Methanocaldococcus jannaschii DSM 2661: one gene and its partner. Each later gene encodes a partner of the first gene's protein in a complex. Links are inferred from orthologs where the notes say so. Each region holds a gene or a part of one and is shown on either strand. Other genes may lie near its edges.

What was found.
Region 2: the proteins of MJ_RS00605 (region 1) and MJ_RS06750 are in contact, whole or in part, in a crystal structure (PDB 3CW2), measured with the Saccharolobus solfataricus proteins. The link is inferred for Methanocaldococcus jannaschii DSM 2661 from one-to-one orthologs. Residues at the interface, in WP_009989173.1 of Saccharolobus solfataricus: Val185, Arg186, Thr187, Asn188, Glu189, Pro190, Leu191, Gly192, Val193, Glu194, Ile196, Lys197, Ile200, Ser201, Leu204, Ile217, Lys218, Ile219, Tyr220, Thr221, Ile222, Gly223, Ala224, Pro225, Tyr227; in WP_009988771.1 of Saccharolobus solfataricus: Asp222, Lys225, Pro226, Gly227, Thr228, Gln229, Phe230, Asn231, Leu233, Lys234, Gly235, Leu259, Phe273, Thr274, Lys275, Tyr300, Leu301, Asp302, Pro303, Ser304, Leu305, Lys307.

Annotation. Positions count from the first base shown.
Region 1 is NC_000909.1:110,426-117,341, reverse strand. What follows is about bases 1,303-4,284. They hold MJ_RS00605 (translation initiation factor IF-2 subunit alpha), read left to right. Parts: upstream 1,303-2,388; coding sequence 2,389-3,180; downstream 3,181-4,284. Other genes in these bases: MJ_RS00590 (methanogenesis marker 9 domain-containing protein), read left to right, coding at 4,093-4,284; arfB (2-amino-5-formylamino-6-ribosylaminopyrimidin-4(3H)-one 5'-monophosphate deformylase), read left to right, coding at 3,411-4,088; MJ_RS00600 (RNA-protein complex protein Nop10), read left to right, coding at 3,196-3,369; mcrD (methyl-coenzyme M reductase operon protein D), read right to left, coding at 1,645-2,127; MJ_RS00615 ((Fe-S)-binding protein), read left to right, coding at 1,303-1,619. Also shown: MJ_RS00625 (ATP-binding cassette domain-containing protein), read left to right, coding at 1-275; MJ_RS00620 (GTP-binding protein), read left to right, coding at 272-973; more of MJ_RS00615, read left to right, coding at 975-1,302; more of MJ_RS00590, read left to right, coding at 4,285-4,560; MJ_RS00585 (hypothetical protein), read right to left, coding at 4,557-5,468; cdhD (CO dehydrogenase/acetyl-CoA synthase subunit delta), read left to right, coding at 5,797-6,916. UniProt on the Methanocaldococcus jannaschii protein: eIF-2 functions in the early steps of protein synthesis by forming a ternary complex with GTP and initiator tRNA.
Region 2 is NC_000909.1:1,199,558-1,206,338, forward strand. Bases 2,676-5,522 are described here. They hold MJ_RS06750 (translation initiation factor IF-2 subunit gamma), read left to right. Parts: upstream 2,676-3,404; coding sequence 3,405-4,640; downstream 4,641-5,522. Other genes in these bases: MJ_RS06745 (30S ribosomal protein S6e), read left to right, coding at 2,726-3,121; MJ_RS06755 (DNA double-strand break repair nuclease NurA), read left to right, coding at 4,804-5,522. Outside these bases: MJ_RS06725 (THUMP domain-containing protein), read left to right, coding at 1-1,032; MJ_RS06730 (histone family protein), read left to right, coding at 1,115-1,318; pyrH (UMP kinase), read left to right, coding at 1,581-2,261; MJ_RS06740 (DUF2116 family Zn-ribbon domain-containing protein), read left to right, coding at 2,264-2,458; more of MJ_RS06755, read left to right, coding at 5,523-5,973. UniProt on the Methanocaldococcus jannaschii protein: eIF-2 functions in the early steps of protein synthesis by forming a ternary complex with GTP and initiator tRNA.

The DNA of each region.
Region 1 (6,916 bases):
CTGGAATAAAGAAGCATGAGGCTTTAGAGTTATTGGCAGGATATGGAAAGATTGTTTTAGTTATAACTCACGACCCTGTCTTGGCTTTAATGACTGATAGAAGGATAGTGATGAGAAACGGAGGAATGCAGAAGATTATAGAAACTACTGAAGAAGAGAAGGAAATTTCAAGAAAAATAAATGAGGTTGATAACTGGCTACTCTCTTTAAGAGAAAAGATTAGGTTTGGAGAGAGATTGACTCATGAAGATATAAGCCTAATGGTGAAAGGATGAAAGTGGCAATAGTTGCAGGAACCCCTGGAGCTGGAAAGACTTCAGTATTAATTCACACAATAAGAACCTTAATTAATGAAGGATATAAGCCAGTAGTTGTAAAAATTGACTGTTTATATACTGACGATGATGTCAGGTATAAAAAATTGGGCATCCCTGTTTTAGTTGGTTTAAGTAAGGATATGTGCCCAGACCACTTTGCAATATACAACTTTGAAGAAATGGTTGATTGGGCTAAGGATAAGGGAGATATCTTACTAATAGAAACTGCTGGTCTCTGCCATAGATGTGCCCCTTACACAAAAAACAGTTTGGGAATTTGTGTCATTGATGCCACTTCAGGGCCGAACACGCCAAGAAAAGTAGGGCCGTTCTTAACAAGTGCAGATATTGTAGTTATAACCAAAGGAGATATCATCTCTCAAGCTGAAAGAGAAGTTTTTAGAGAAAGAGTTTTAGAGATGAACCCAAATTGTAGAATTTATGAAGTTAATGGACTTACAGGGCAGGGATGTGTTGAAATAGCCAAGGAGATTATTGAAAGCAAAGATATTAAAGATTTAGAAAATGAAGAGCTAAGACACAACGCTCCATTGTGTATTTGCACCTTATGTGTTGGAGAGACAAGAGTTAGTAAAAAGTATCACAGAGGAATTTTAAGAAGAATAGATGGATTCATGGAATATGAAGGGGAGTAAAATGGTCGATGTAAATGAAATTACCAAATATCTTCCAGGATTCAATTGTGGAGCTTGTGGTTATAAGAGATGTGATTTATTTGCTGAGGCATTATTAAATAAAGATGTAAAATTAGAGGACTGCCCATTTTTGCTTAGGGAGAGATTTAAAGAAAACTATGAAAAATTAAAAGAGATTTTAAAGATTAAAGGAAAAATTAAAAAAGAGGAAAAATACATTGGAGTTATTGATGGATATGAGGCAGATTTTCTATTAAAACCTCTACCAAATGAATGTTCTTGTAGAGAGACACTATTAATTATGGATAAAAAAGAGCTTAAAGTTGGAGATTATATAAGATATAGACCTTTAGGTTGTCCAATTCCACACTTTGCTAAAATAATCGATGAGTATCATGGCTTTTATATAATCCATGTAGTGGGACCGAGCCATAGGATAACTGGGGAAAAAATAGAGTATAAAGATGTTGGTATAGCGATAGTTGTTGCATTTGAGGGAATTGTAGAAGGTAAAGTTCCAGAGGTTGGAAAAACTGTTAAATTTATCCCAAAACACTGTATGATGCAGAAGGTTCATTCTGGAGTAGTAGTGCAAGTTGAGGGAAAAAGAGTTTATATAGAAGGTATTGATTTGAAAGTATTTTAAAAATAAAAAATATTTTTTTAATTATTTATTTTATCATCTTTACAGAATCTTTTAATCTTGCTGATGCATCTACCATGCCAATCAATCTTGGGTCTATACTGCTAATATCTCCATACTTCATATAATCAGTTACAGTTGGCTTTATTTTAGTAAATGCACCTACATAGATATCATATCCAAATGGGAAGTTTCTTTTACATATCTCTTCTATTCCATCCATTATCTTTTCAAGTTTTTCTCCTTCAACTGTTATAATTATCTCTCCAACTTTAACTCTCAATTCCATTTCTTCGCCTTTAACCTTAATAACTTTTCTATCTTGGTGATTTACAGGCAATCCTCTTGCAGGACCAAATGGAACAGTTTTTGGCAAGGGTTGTCCATGAACTATAACCCTAACAATTCCATCCAAATCATAAATCTCATTTAATACCTTCTCTGTAGTTTCTGCCTTCAAATATCTGTGTGGAAATATTTTTACATCAACAACCTTTATCACTTCACTCATAAATTTCACCTCATTTTTCATAACTCTACTATTTCTTTCAACCTTTATAATACTTTCGATAAATTTAATATTACTTTAAGAAAATTAAAAATTTAAATTTTATTATCTAAATTCATAAATAAAGTTTGCGGATAAACCTAAGTAATATATATCTCTTAAACTCAAATAATGAAAAAGCAAATTCACCAATTCAATCTTTTTATATTACTACATTATAATTAATTTTAAAGGAACAGAATCTAATTTTATGAGGTGTTTATTATGAGAAGAGAATTTCCAGAAGAAGGAGATATAGTTATAGGAACTGTAAAGGATGTTAAGCCGTATGGAGCATTCGTAGAGCTTTTAGAATACCCAGGAAAGGAAGGAATGATTCACATCTCTGAGGTTACATCAGGATGGGTTAAAAACATTAGAGACCACGTTAAAGTTGGGCAGAGAGTTGTTGCAAAGGTTTTGAGAGTTGATGAGAGGAAGGGACATATTGATTTATCCTTAAAGAGAGTTACTGAGCAGCAAAAAAGGGCAAAAGTTCAAGAATGGAAGAGATTCCAAAGAGCTTCAAAGATGCTTGAAAGAGCTGCTGAAAAATTGGGTAAAAGCTTAGAGGAAGCTTGGGAAGAGGTTGGCTATTTGTTGGAGGATGAGTTTGGGGAGCTATACAATGCCTTTGAAACAATGGTTATTGAAGGGAAAGAAGTTTTAGATGATTTAGAGATTAGTGAAGAATGGAAAAATGTTTTATATGAAGTAGCTAAGGAGAGTATTGAGCTAACAAACGTTGAAGTTGAAGGAGTTATTGAGATGAAATCTTACGCCCCAGATGGAATTAAACAAATAAAGAAAGCATTAACAACAGCCTTAAAAGCTAACCCTTATGAGGATGTTGAGGTTAAGATAACCTATATAGGAGCTCCAAAGTATAGGGTTGTTGTTATAGCTCCAGATTACAAGAGTGGAGAGGAGGTTTTTAAAAAAGTTTGTGAAAAGGCAGTAGCAACAATTAAAAAACTTGGTGGAGAAGGAACTTACTATAGGGAGAGTAAGAAATAAAGATAAGTGGTAGAGATGAGAATGAAAAAATGTCCAAAATGCGGGCTATATACTTTAAAAGAAATCTGTCCAAAATGTGGAGAGAAAACGGTAATTCCAAAACCACCAAAATTTTCTTTAGAGGATAGATGGGGAAAATATAGGAGAATGTTAAAAAGAGCTTTAAAAAATAAAAATAAGGCAGAGTAATTTTCTTTTTTTATATCAAAATTTTACATTTCTGGGATATTATGCAACTTAGATTATCATCAGGAAATGTATTAAATGAAAAAGTCCATAAAGTGGGGATTATTGCCCTTGGGTCATTCTTAGAAAATCATGGAGCTGTTTTGCCAATAGACACTGATATAAAGATAGCATCTTATATAGCTTTAAAGGCATCTATTTTAACTGGGGCTAAGTTTTTAGGAGTTGTTATTCCATCAACTGAATATGAGTATGTTAAGCATGGCATTCACAACAAACCAGAGGAAGTTTATAGCTATATGAGATTTTTGATAAATGAAGGTAAAAAAATTGGTGTAGAGAAGTTTTTGATAGTTAATTGCCATGGGGGAAACATCTTAGTTGAAAGTTTTTTAAAAGATTTAGAGTATGAGTTTGATATAAAGGTTGAGATGATAAATATAACCTTTACACATGCATCAACTGAGGAGGTTTCTGTTGGTTACATTATTGGAATAGCTAAAGCTGATGAAGAAACTTTGAAAGAGCACAACAACTTTGAAAAATATCCTGAAGTAGGAATGGTTGGGCTAAAAGAGGCAAGAGAAAACAACAAAGCAATAGATAAAGAGGCAAAAGTTGTTAAAAGATTTGGAGTTAAGTTGGATAAAAAACTTGGAGAGAAAATTTTGAATAACGCAATAGAAAAAGTTGTTGAAAAAATAAAAGAAATGATAAGGTGAAATTATGGGCTGGGAGAATGCTCCATCTCATATATGTAGGGGAGGAGATTTGAGAGGTTTAGCTTTTTGCTGTCCTCCAATAAAATACTGTCCTATTCATAAAGCGTTAGCTGTATTGAAAATGTCACCAGAGGAGTTTATAAGAATAAAGGAAGAATTTGGAAAGAGGACAAAACTTGGTTTAGGAGAAAATACATGCTTTGGTAGTTTAGTTTGGTGTTGTAAAATAACAAAACCCTGCCCTTACAGGGATTATGAGCTTGCTAAAAACAACATAAGTCCAGATGAATACATGGAGCTAAAAAAACAGCTTGCTGAGGAAATTATAAGAAATAGCCAGTTTTTTAAAGAGGCAGTGGAAGTTTTTGTTAAAAAAGGCATTCCAAAAGATATTGCTGAAAAATGTATCTTAGAGACAGGAGATTTAAAGAAAGCCTATGAAATGGCTATAAAAATGATTGATAAGGATTAAGATAATGGGATTTTGTTTTCCTGAAATGTTTTAAACATGTCATACTCTTCTTTTGATAGCTTATAGATGGAGTATTTAACATCTTCAACAATACACATGCTCTTTAACAATCTGTAACTTTTTTCTCCATCATAATCATTTAAAAATGCATATACTGGTTTTCCATCTTTAGCTACAATATATCCAATTTCACTACCCTCAATCTTAATTAAACATGTTCCGTAAGATAGAGCATCAATCAATGAAACATTTTCTAAGATTATAGGTTTTTTTGAAGATATTATTTTCTTAACAACATCGTTAATTGAATCTCCAAACAATAAAACGCCTTCAGGATATTGATTTTTTAAAGAATTTAATTCTTCATTGGATATTTTCTCAATTTTTGCAATTATTTCACTAACGGCAAATGTTGTTTTTAGTTTGCTAATTGCTTTCTTCCCAAATAAAGTTTTTCTACCAAAATATACTGCAAAAACCTCTCTCTTGTTTTTATAAACAACAATCCCTTTTTCATTTTTAAATCTTTTTGGCATAAAAATAACTTTATTTATGTAAGTTAAATATTTATATACATCGTTGTAAGAATTCAAAATAACCTCATTCTCAAAAACCAGGCTTAGCTTAGAAATTTCAACAATAGATTCCTCTGGTTTAAAATTTATAAGAGCAGATTTTACTTCCTTTTCATTTCCTTGATAAATCTCTATTAAAAACTCGTCTGGAATTTGTGAAAATATCTCTTCTAAACTTTTTTCTCTACCATTAAACTTTGATGAGATAAGTTTTGAGTCAATGTAAAAGAGAAGGGCATTGTCTATTCTAATAATTCCTGTAAAATTAACCAATCCAGAAATAATTTCTTTTAAATCTTCAATTCTTCCAAATTTTGAATACACTTTCTCCATAATCTCACAAAAATAATGACGGCGCAGGGGGGGAATCGAACCCCGAGGGCTCTCGCCCTCGACGGATCTGAAGTCCGCCCCGGGCTACCAAGCCCGGTACCCCGCGCCACATTAATGGGTAGTAGGCAGTAATATTGATAGACATCCAAAATATATAAAAGTTTTTCATACAAAATGTAATATAGCTATTAAAATATCTAATAACGAATACTGTTTGTCAATTTAAGATAAAATAAAATATTTTTTATTTTTTAGAAATTTTCCTTTAAAAAATTGAAATAATAACGTTTATATATGAAGTTTGGTAATAACTTAATCTTAATCTATAATGATTTATAATGACAGATTGGGTGAGGTTATGGATTTAAATACTTTGATAAAAATCATTGAAAAAGTTGGTAGAATTGAGATTGAGGATATAAAAATCACCGCAGATGAATTAATTATAAATATCCCATCAGCCCCTCCAATAGTTATTCCTCAAACACCATCAATAAAAGAAAAATTGGCTGAAGAAGGAATTATAGAAATTAAAGATGTCCCAGAGTTAGATTGGGAACCACCAGTTGAAAAATATCCTGGATATATAAGAGAAGTCCAATTTGGAAAACCAAAATCAGAAGGAGGAAGAGGAAAAGTTGTGAAAATTGGGGGACAGAGAGCTTTATATAGATTTGAAGAACCACAGCCAAATCCACCAGTTGTTACTTTCGATATATTCGATATACCAATGCCAGGATTACCAAAACCAATTAGGCAGTTTTTCCAGGATGTTATGGAAGACCCTTGCGAATGGGCAAAGAAGTGTGTTAAAGAATTTGGGGCAGATATGATAACAATTCACCACATCTCCACAGACCCAAAAATTAAAGATAAAAGTCCAAAAGAAGCTGCAAAATTAATGGAAGATTTATTACAGGCAGTTGATGTTCCATTTGTTATTGGAGGTAGTGGAAATCCTCAAAAAGACCCTTTAGTTTTGGAAGCATGTGCTGAAGTAGCAGAAGGAGATAGATGCTTATTAGCTTCAGCAAACTTGGAGTTGGATTATAAAAAGATAGTTGATGCAGCTATGAAATATGACCACAACGTATTAGCATGGAGTATTATGGACCCAAATATGGCGAGAGATTTAAATAGAAAACTTGTTGAAGCTGGTTTGGACCCAAATAGAATAGTTATGGATCCAACAACATGTGCTTTAGGTTATGGGATTGAGTTCTCAATCAACGCAATGGTTAGATTAAGATTAAATGGATTGAAGGGAGATGAGTTGGTTAATATGCCAATGTCATCTGGAACAACAAACGCTATTGGAGCAAGAGAGGCATGGATGAACAATCCTGAATGGGGGCCAAGAGAGTATAGATTACCATTATGGGAAATAACTACTGGAATTACGATGATGATGTGTGGAGTAGATTTATTCATGATGCTCAATCCAATAT
Region 2 (6,781 bases), 1.1 Mb from region 1 along the record:
GTTACAACAAAACCAGGATTTGAGCCACAATTAAGAGAGGAGCTAAATAAATTACCAATAAAAAAGAAAATTCTCTGGACACCATTTAGAGGAATTTTAAAAGTTTTGTCTCAAAATCCTTATGAATTTTTAAATATTATCAAAGAAAATAAAAATAATTTAAAATTTTCACTAAGGATAATTCCATTGGAAATAGGATGCCAAACAGACATTAATGAGATAAAAAAAGCCATCTCTTTTTTAATCAATAAAAAGAAAGAAAAATTAAAAAATAAATCTTTCGTAGTTAGATGCAACAGAAGAGGAAATCACGAATTTACAAGTGAAGAACTTGAAAGAATAATTGGAGAATATGTATTAGAAAATTTTAAAGATTTAAATCTTAGAGTTAATCTAAAAGATTGGGATTTTAAAATAAATATTGAGATTCTGCAGGATGAGAGCTATATCTCAATATTTCAGGATGAATTTAATGAACTTGTTATTGAAGAAAACATAAAAAACTTAAAAAACCTAAAGAGATATATTGAAAGACCATTAAATCGCTCAGAGAGAAAAATGCAGGAGTTGATGGAGAAATTTCCATTTATATTTGAAAACATAAACTGCGTTGTAGATATTGGCTCCTCTCCTGGTGGATGGGCGAAGATGTTATCAAAAAAGGCTAAAAAGGTTTATGCTATAGACACAGGAGAATTAAAAATAAAAGCAAATAATATAATCCATATAAAAAAGAGGGCTGAGAACGTAGATTTTGAAAAAGATATCAACGAAGAAATTGATTTGATAACCAATGACACTAATCTATATCCTGATGAATCCCTCTTCTTAACACTAAAATTTGCAAAACATTTAAAAACTAATGGTTATATAATTCATACATTAAAAGCAAGGAATTTGAAAACTAAAAAAGAGGATTTAGAGAAAGTGTTAAAAATCCTAAGCTATTATAGAAATATAAAAATATTCAAAATAATTAATTTAAGAGCCAATACTAAAAATGAACTCACATTGATACTCAAAAAAGTATAGCAAAAATATTTAGGAATATCTCCGAAAAATATATATACTCCCATAATAAAAAATTGAAAATGTAAGATTCTGAGGTGGTATTATGGCTGAGCTTCCAGTTGCACCATGTGTAAGAATCTTAAAGAAGGCTGGTGCTCAGAGAGTTAGTGAAGCGGCAGGGAAATACTTTGCTGAAGCTTTGGAAGAAATTGCCTTAGAGATAGCAAGGAAATCAGTTGATTTAGCTAAGCACGCAAAGAGAAAGACCGTAAAGGTCGAAGATGTAAAGGCAGCATTGAGAGGTTAAGCCCAACTTACATTATATGTATAATATCACTACACCTTTTTATTTTTTGTGCATATTAATAGAAATATTTGAATATTTAGAACTAAATGGAATTAAAATAGTTTTTTGCAAAACATTATTAAGATAAATAAGGCACACAATGAACGTCCCAAATAGGGCGTTCAAATATTCATATTTAATTTATACCTTTTGCAAAAAACTATAAATAGGGCTATTTTGTTTGATATTAATAACTCTTTTAAAGGATGGGGTTGGTGAGAAGATGAGAATCGTTTTTGATTTGGGAGGTTCAGTCGTGATGCCAAAGGAAGGAGCAAAAGCTGAAAAAATTATGGAATATGCCAATATTTTTAAAAAGATTAAGGATGAGGGGCATGAGGTAGCTATAGTCGTAGGAGGTGGAAAAACAGCAAGAGAATATATAGAAATAGGAAGAGAACTTGGAGCCAGTGAGAGTTTTTGTGATGAGCTTGGAATAATGGCTACAAGAATGAATGCAATGATATTAATTACTGCTTTAGGAGATTATAGTATAAAAAAAGTCCCTACATCATTTGAAGAGGCAGAACTTATATTAAACTTAGGAAAAATCCCTGTCATGGGAGGAACCCATCCAGGACATACAACAGACGCTGTAGCTGCTTCATTAGCAGAGTTTATAAATGCTGATTTGTTAGTTATAGGGACAAATGTTGATGGAGTCTATGACAAAGACCCTAATAAATATGAAGATGCCAAAAAATTTGATAAAATGTCTGCTAAAGAACTTGTTGATTTGGCAATATCATCTTCATTAAAAGCTGGTTCTTCATCAGTTGTTGATTTATTAGCAGCTAAGATTATTGAAAGAGCTAAATTAAAAGTGGCAGTTGTTAAAGGAACCCCAGAAGAGCTCTTAAATGTTAGTAAAGGAATAATAAATGGAACAATAATTGAGGGATAAGTATGGAGATTCCAAAGCACAGACATTGTTTAAATTGTGGTATCTCAATACCTCCAGACCAAGTTTTTTGTTCAGAGAAGTGTAGAATTGAGTATATGCAAAGAAGGAAAAGGATGTTAAGAACGCAATACATGTTTTTAGCTATTGCAGGGCTTATAATTCTCTATTATATTATCACAATAGCATTGAAAGTTTAAAACCAAAAATTATTTAAAATATTATGTCTCAATAATTATCCTGGCTATTGTCCTGACTCCCAATGGAGTTGGGACGTGTCAATGACCCAGTGGAGTTCTGCCCCTTTACCCCAAAGGGGTAGTGAAATGATGAAGCTGGGGAGGCATAGGGTGAAATAAAGATATTTATAAAAATGCCCTTAAAAAATCTGTTTTATCAAAACTTAAAAGTTAATTTAAAAATTAGAAACCAAACAAATAACAAAAATAAAAATAGGAGGGAATACTATGCCAACAGCAAAATTCGTTGTTGCAGACCCAAAAACAGGAAGATGCTATCAAATTGAGGCAGATAACACACCATTAGTTGGTAAGAAAATTGGGGAAGTATTTGATGGAAAAATTATAGGATTAGAGGGCTACAAATTACAAATAAGAGGAGGAACTGACTCAAGCGGTTTCCCAATGAGACCAGATATCCACGGAAGTAGAAAGGTTAGAGTTTTATTGAGTGCTCCTCCTGGGTTTAAACCAAAAAGAAAAGGAGAAAGAAGAAGAAAAACAGTTAGAGGAAACACAATAGCTCCTGATATTGTCCAAATTAACGTTAAGGTTGTTGAATATGGAGAGAAATCAATCCCTGAATTGTTAGGATTAGAAGGTGGAGAAAATCAAGAACAATAAATAAAATATAGCTCCTAATTTTATTTTTATTTTATTTATCTGTGTTTAAATATTGTAGTGGTGATTTCTGTAGTTTTTTGACTATTTTGATACTCCGAGTATAACTTTATAAGCTAAAATTATAAAAATGTGAAAATACCATAAGTGTTTTTCAAAGTTAATAAAAATTAAGGAATAAATATAAAAGCCCGTAGGGCTTTTATAAATGCATTTTTCAAAAATTATATATTTGAAAAACACTTATATTTTACAGATAAATAAGAAATTTATAAAGGGGATAATTATGGCAAAGAAAAAACAAGCTAAACAGGCAGAAGTAAATATTGGAATGGTTGGACACGTTGACCATGGAAAAACAAGTTTAACAAAAGCATTAACAGGAGTTTGGACTGACAGGCATAGTGAAGAGTTGAGAAGAGGGATTTCAATTAGATTGGGTTATGCTGACTGTGAGATAAGAAAATGCCCACAATGTGGAACTTACACAACAAAACCAAGATGTCCAAACTGTTTAGCTGAAACAGAGTTTTTGAGAAGGGTCTCTTTTGTTGATTCCCCAGGGCACGAAACATTAATGGCTACAATGCTTTCTGGAGCTTCTTTGATGGATGGAGCAATTTTGGTTATAGCCGCTAATGAACCATGCCCACAACCACAAACAAAAGAGCATTTAATGGCTTTAGAGATTTTAGGAATTGATAAAATTATAATTGTCCAAAATAAAATTGATTTAGTTGATGAGAAGCAGGCAGAAGAAAATTATGAGCAAATAAAAGAATTTGTTAAGGGAACTATTGCTGAAAACGCTCCAATAATCCCAATCTCAGCCCACCACGAAGCAAATATTGATGTTTTGTTAAAGGCAATACAGGACTTTATTCCAACACCTAAGAGAGACCCTGATGCAACACCAAGAATGTATGTTGCAAGAAGCTTTGACATAAACAAACCAGGAACTGAGATTAAGGATTTAAAAGGAGGGGTTTTAGGAGGGGCAATTATTCAGGGAGTATTTAAAGTTGGGGATGAGATTGAAATAAGACCTGGAATCAAAGTAACTGAAGGAAACAAAACATTCTGGAAACCATTAACTACAAAGATTGTTTCATTAGCCGCTGGAAATACCATACTTAGAAAAGCTCATCCAGGGGGTTTGATTGGGGTTGGGACAACATTAGACCCATACTTAACAAAATCAGATGCATTAACTGGAAGTGTTGTTGGATTGCCTGGAACTCTCCCTCCTATAAGAGAGAAGATAACAATAAGGGCTAATTTGTTGGATAGGGTTGTAGGAACTAAGGAGGAATTGAAAATAGAGCCATTAAGAACAGGAGAGGTTTTAATGCTAAATATTGGAACTGCTACAACCGCGGGGGTTATAACCTCAGCAAGAGGAGATATAGCGGATATAAAATTAAAGCTTCCAATATGTGCTGAGATTGGAGATAGAGTAGCTATTAGCAGAAGAGTTGGCTCAAGATGGAGATTAATTGGTTATGGAACAATTGAGGGATAATTTTAATAATATGAGTATCAAATTTACACCTCCGAGCGTTAGCGAGGAGGTGTTAGGGAGTATCGCAATCGCCCCGTAGGGGCGAGTAATGAAATCCTTTAGGATTTCATCTGATGGAGGCTTCCTCTATGCTTATTGGAACGATTGAGGGAGAATTATTTTAATGTTTTTTAAAATTTTTGTAGAAAATACAGTTATATTGCCTAATCCTTTAATTCTTACTAAAATTGAGGGATTATTGATGATTGAATATCTATTAAAAAACAGAGAGCAAATTATTAAAAAAATGGAAAAAATTAATGATATCAATCGTAAAGAAGTTGAAGAAAAATGGATTTTGGATAATTTTGAAAATCCAAAAGATATGGGATTTGCAGGAGGAGATGGAAGCTGTAATAAATTGGATTACATATCTTTCTCATTCTATGGAGTTGGGGCCGTTAGCTTTATACACGGCAGAGGGGAAAAAGTAAAAAAAGCTAAGGAGGAGTATATATTTGATATAACCCATCCTTTGGATATTGAAGATAGAATAAGGAGATATATGCTAACTTTGGAATTAAAAACAGCCCTTTATGTTCTCAAAAATTATAATATTGATTATTACATTTTTGATGGGTCTTTATTTTCTTTGTTGATATTCACAAAAAAAGGTATAGAGATGTATGAGAGAGAGTTAGAAGAGATTTATAATGAATATGGAAAAGAATTTAATAAAAAAATTGATGAAGAAACAAAATCTGGAGAAATTGGCATTATATCAAAAGATTTGAACTTGGAATTAAATAAAAAAATATTAGTTGAGCATGTTGAATATATTTTAACATTAACAAAACTTATTAACGAATTTAAAGATAGAATTATAGGAATATCAAAAACTTCAAAAATAAACATTTATTTCGATAAAAACATGCCTGATATAGCCATATTTACAAAATATACCGACAAATCTGGTTATTCAGAACCAATTGACTTTGTTAATAAATTAGGGGATGAAAAGAAAGAAAAGCATAAACAATTAAGTAGTGTGGTAAAAGGAATAAACTTTATTAAAAACAAGCCATTCTATGCAAAAATTGACACTGCATATATACAATTTGTGAGATTAGAAGATAACTGTGGAGTTGTTGGATTAACAAGCTTCAATAAAATAGATAAAGAAGTCTTATCCTCATTAAAAGAAATATCAATTAATGGCTACCCTTATATATTAAAAAAATCCCATGAAACAGTTGAGATAACCACTAAAAAACTTGAAGCAATTGCTAAACTATTAAATATAGATGACCCTATAGCAAGGCACATCTTAGGGAAGAAAAAAAAGAAATTTTAGTGTCTTTCAAAAAAGGTATTAAAGTTTATTAAGGAAATTTGAATGCCTTCTATAAGAAGGCGTTCATTAATACATTAATAGTTATTACAAAATATTTTGAAAGACACTATTAGTCAAAAGGAGGGAGAGGATGAGATATCTAATAACAACTGCCTTAGCTTATACAAACGGCCCTCTACATTTAGGGCATGCAAGAAGCACTTACATCCCAGCAGATATTATATATAAATACTTAAAGTTGAGAGGGGAAGATGTTATCCACGTTGGAGGAACTGATAACCACGGAGTTCCTATAACATTAACTGCTGAAAAAGAGGGAAAAAGCCCAGAGGAGATTGTTGAAAAATACCATAATGAGATTAAAGAAGATTTAGATTTGTTAGGAGTAGAGTTTGATGCATTTGGCAAAACTCACAGCCAAATACATATAGAAACAGCTCAAGAGTTTTATCTAAAGCTAAAAGAGAATGGCTATATCTATGAGAAGGAAATAGAGCAATTTTACTGTCCAAACTGTAAAAAATTCTTACCAGATAGATATGTTGAGGGAATCTGCCCATACTGTGGAGGAGAGGCAAGAGGAGACCACTGTGAAGTTTGTGGAAGACACTTAGAGCCGTTTGAGTTAAAAGACCCATATTGTGTAATTTGCAAAGGAAAGCCAGAGATTAGAAAGACAAAACATCACTTCTTTAAGTTAAGTGCTTTAAAAAAGGAGTTAGAGGAGTATATAAAAAATGCAAAAGAAATGCCAGAGCATGTTAAAAATATGGCATTGAATTGGATTAAAGAGTTACATGATTGGGAT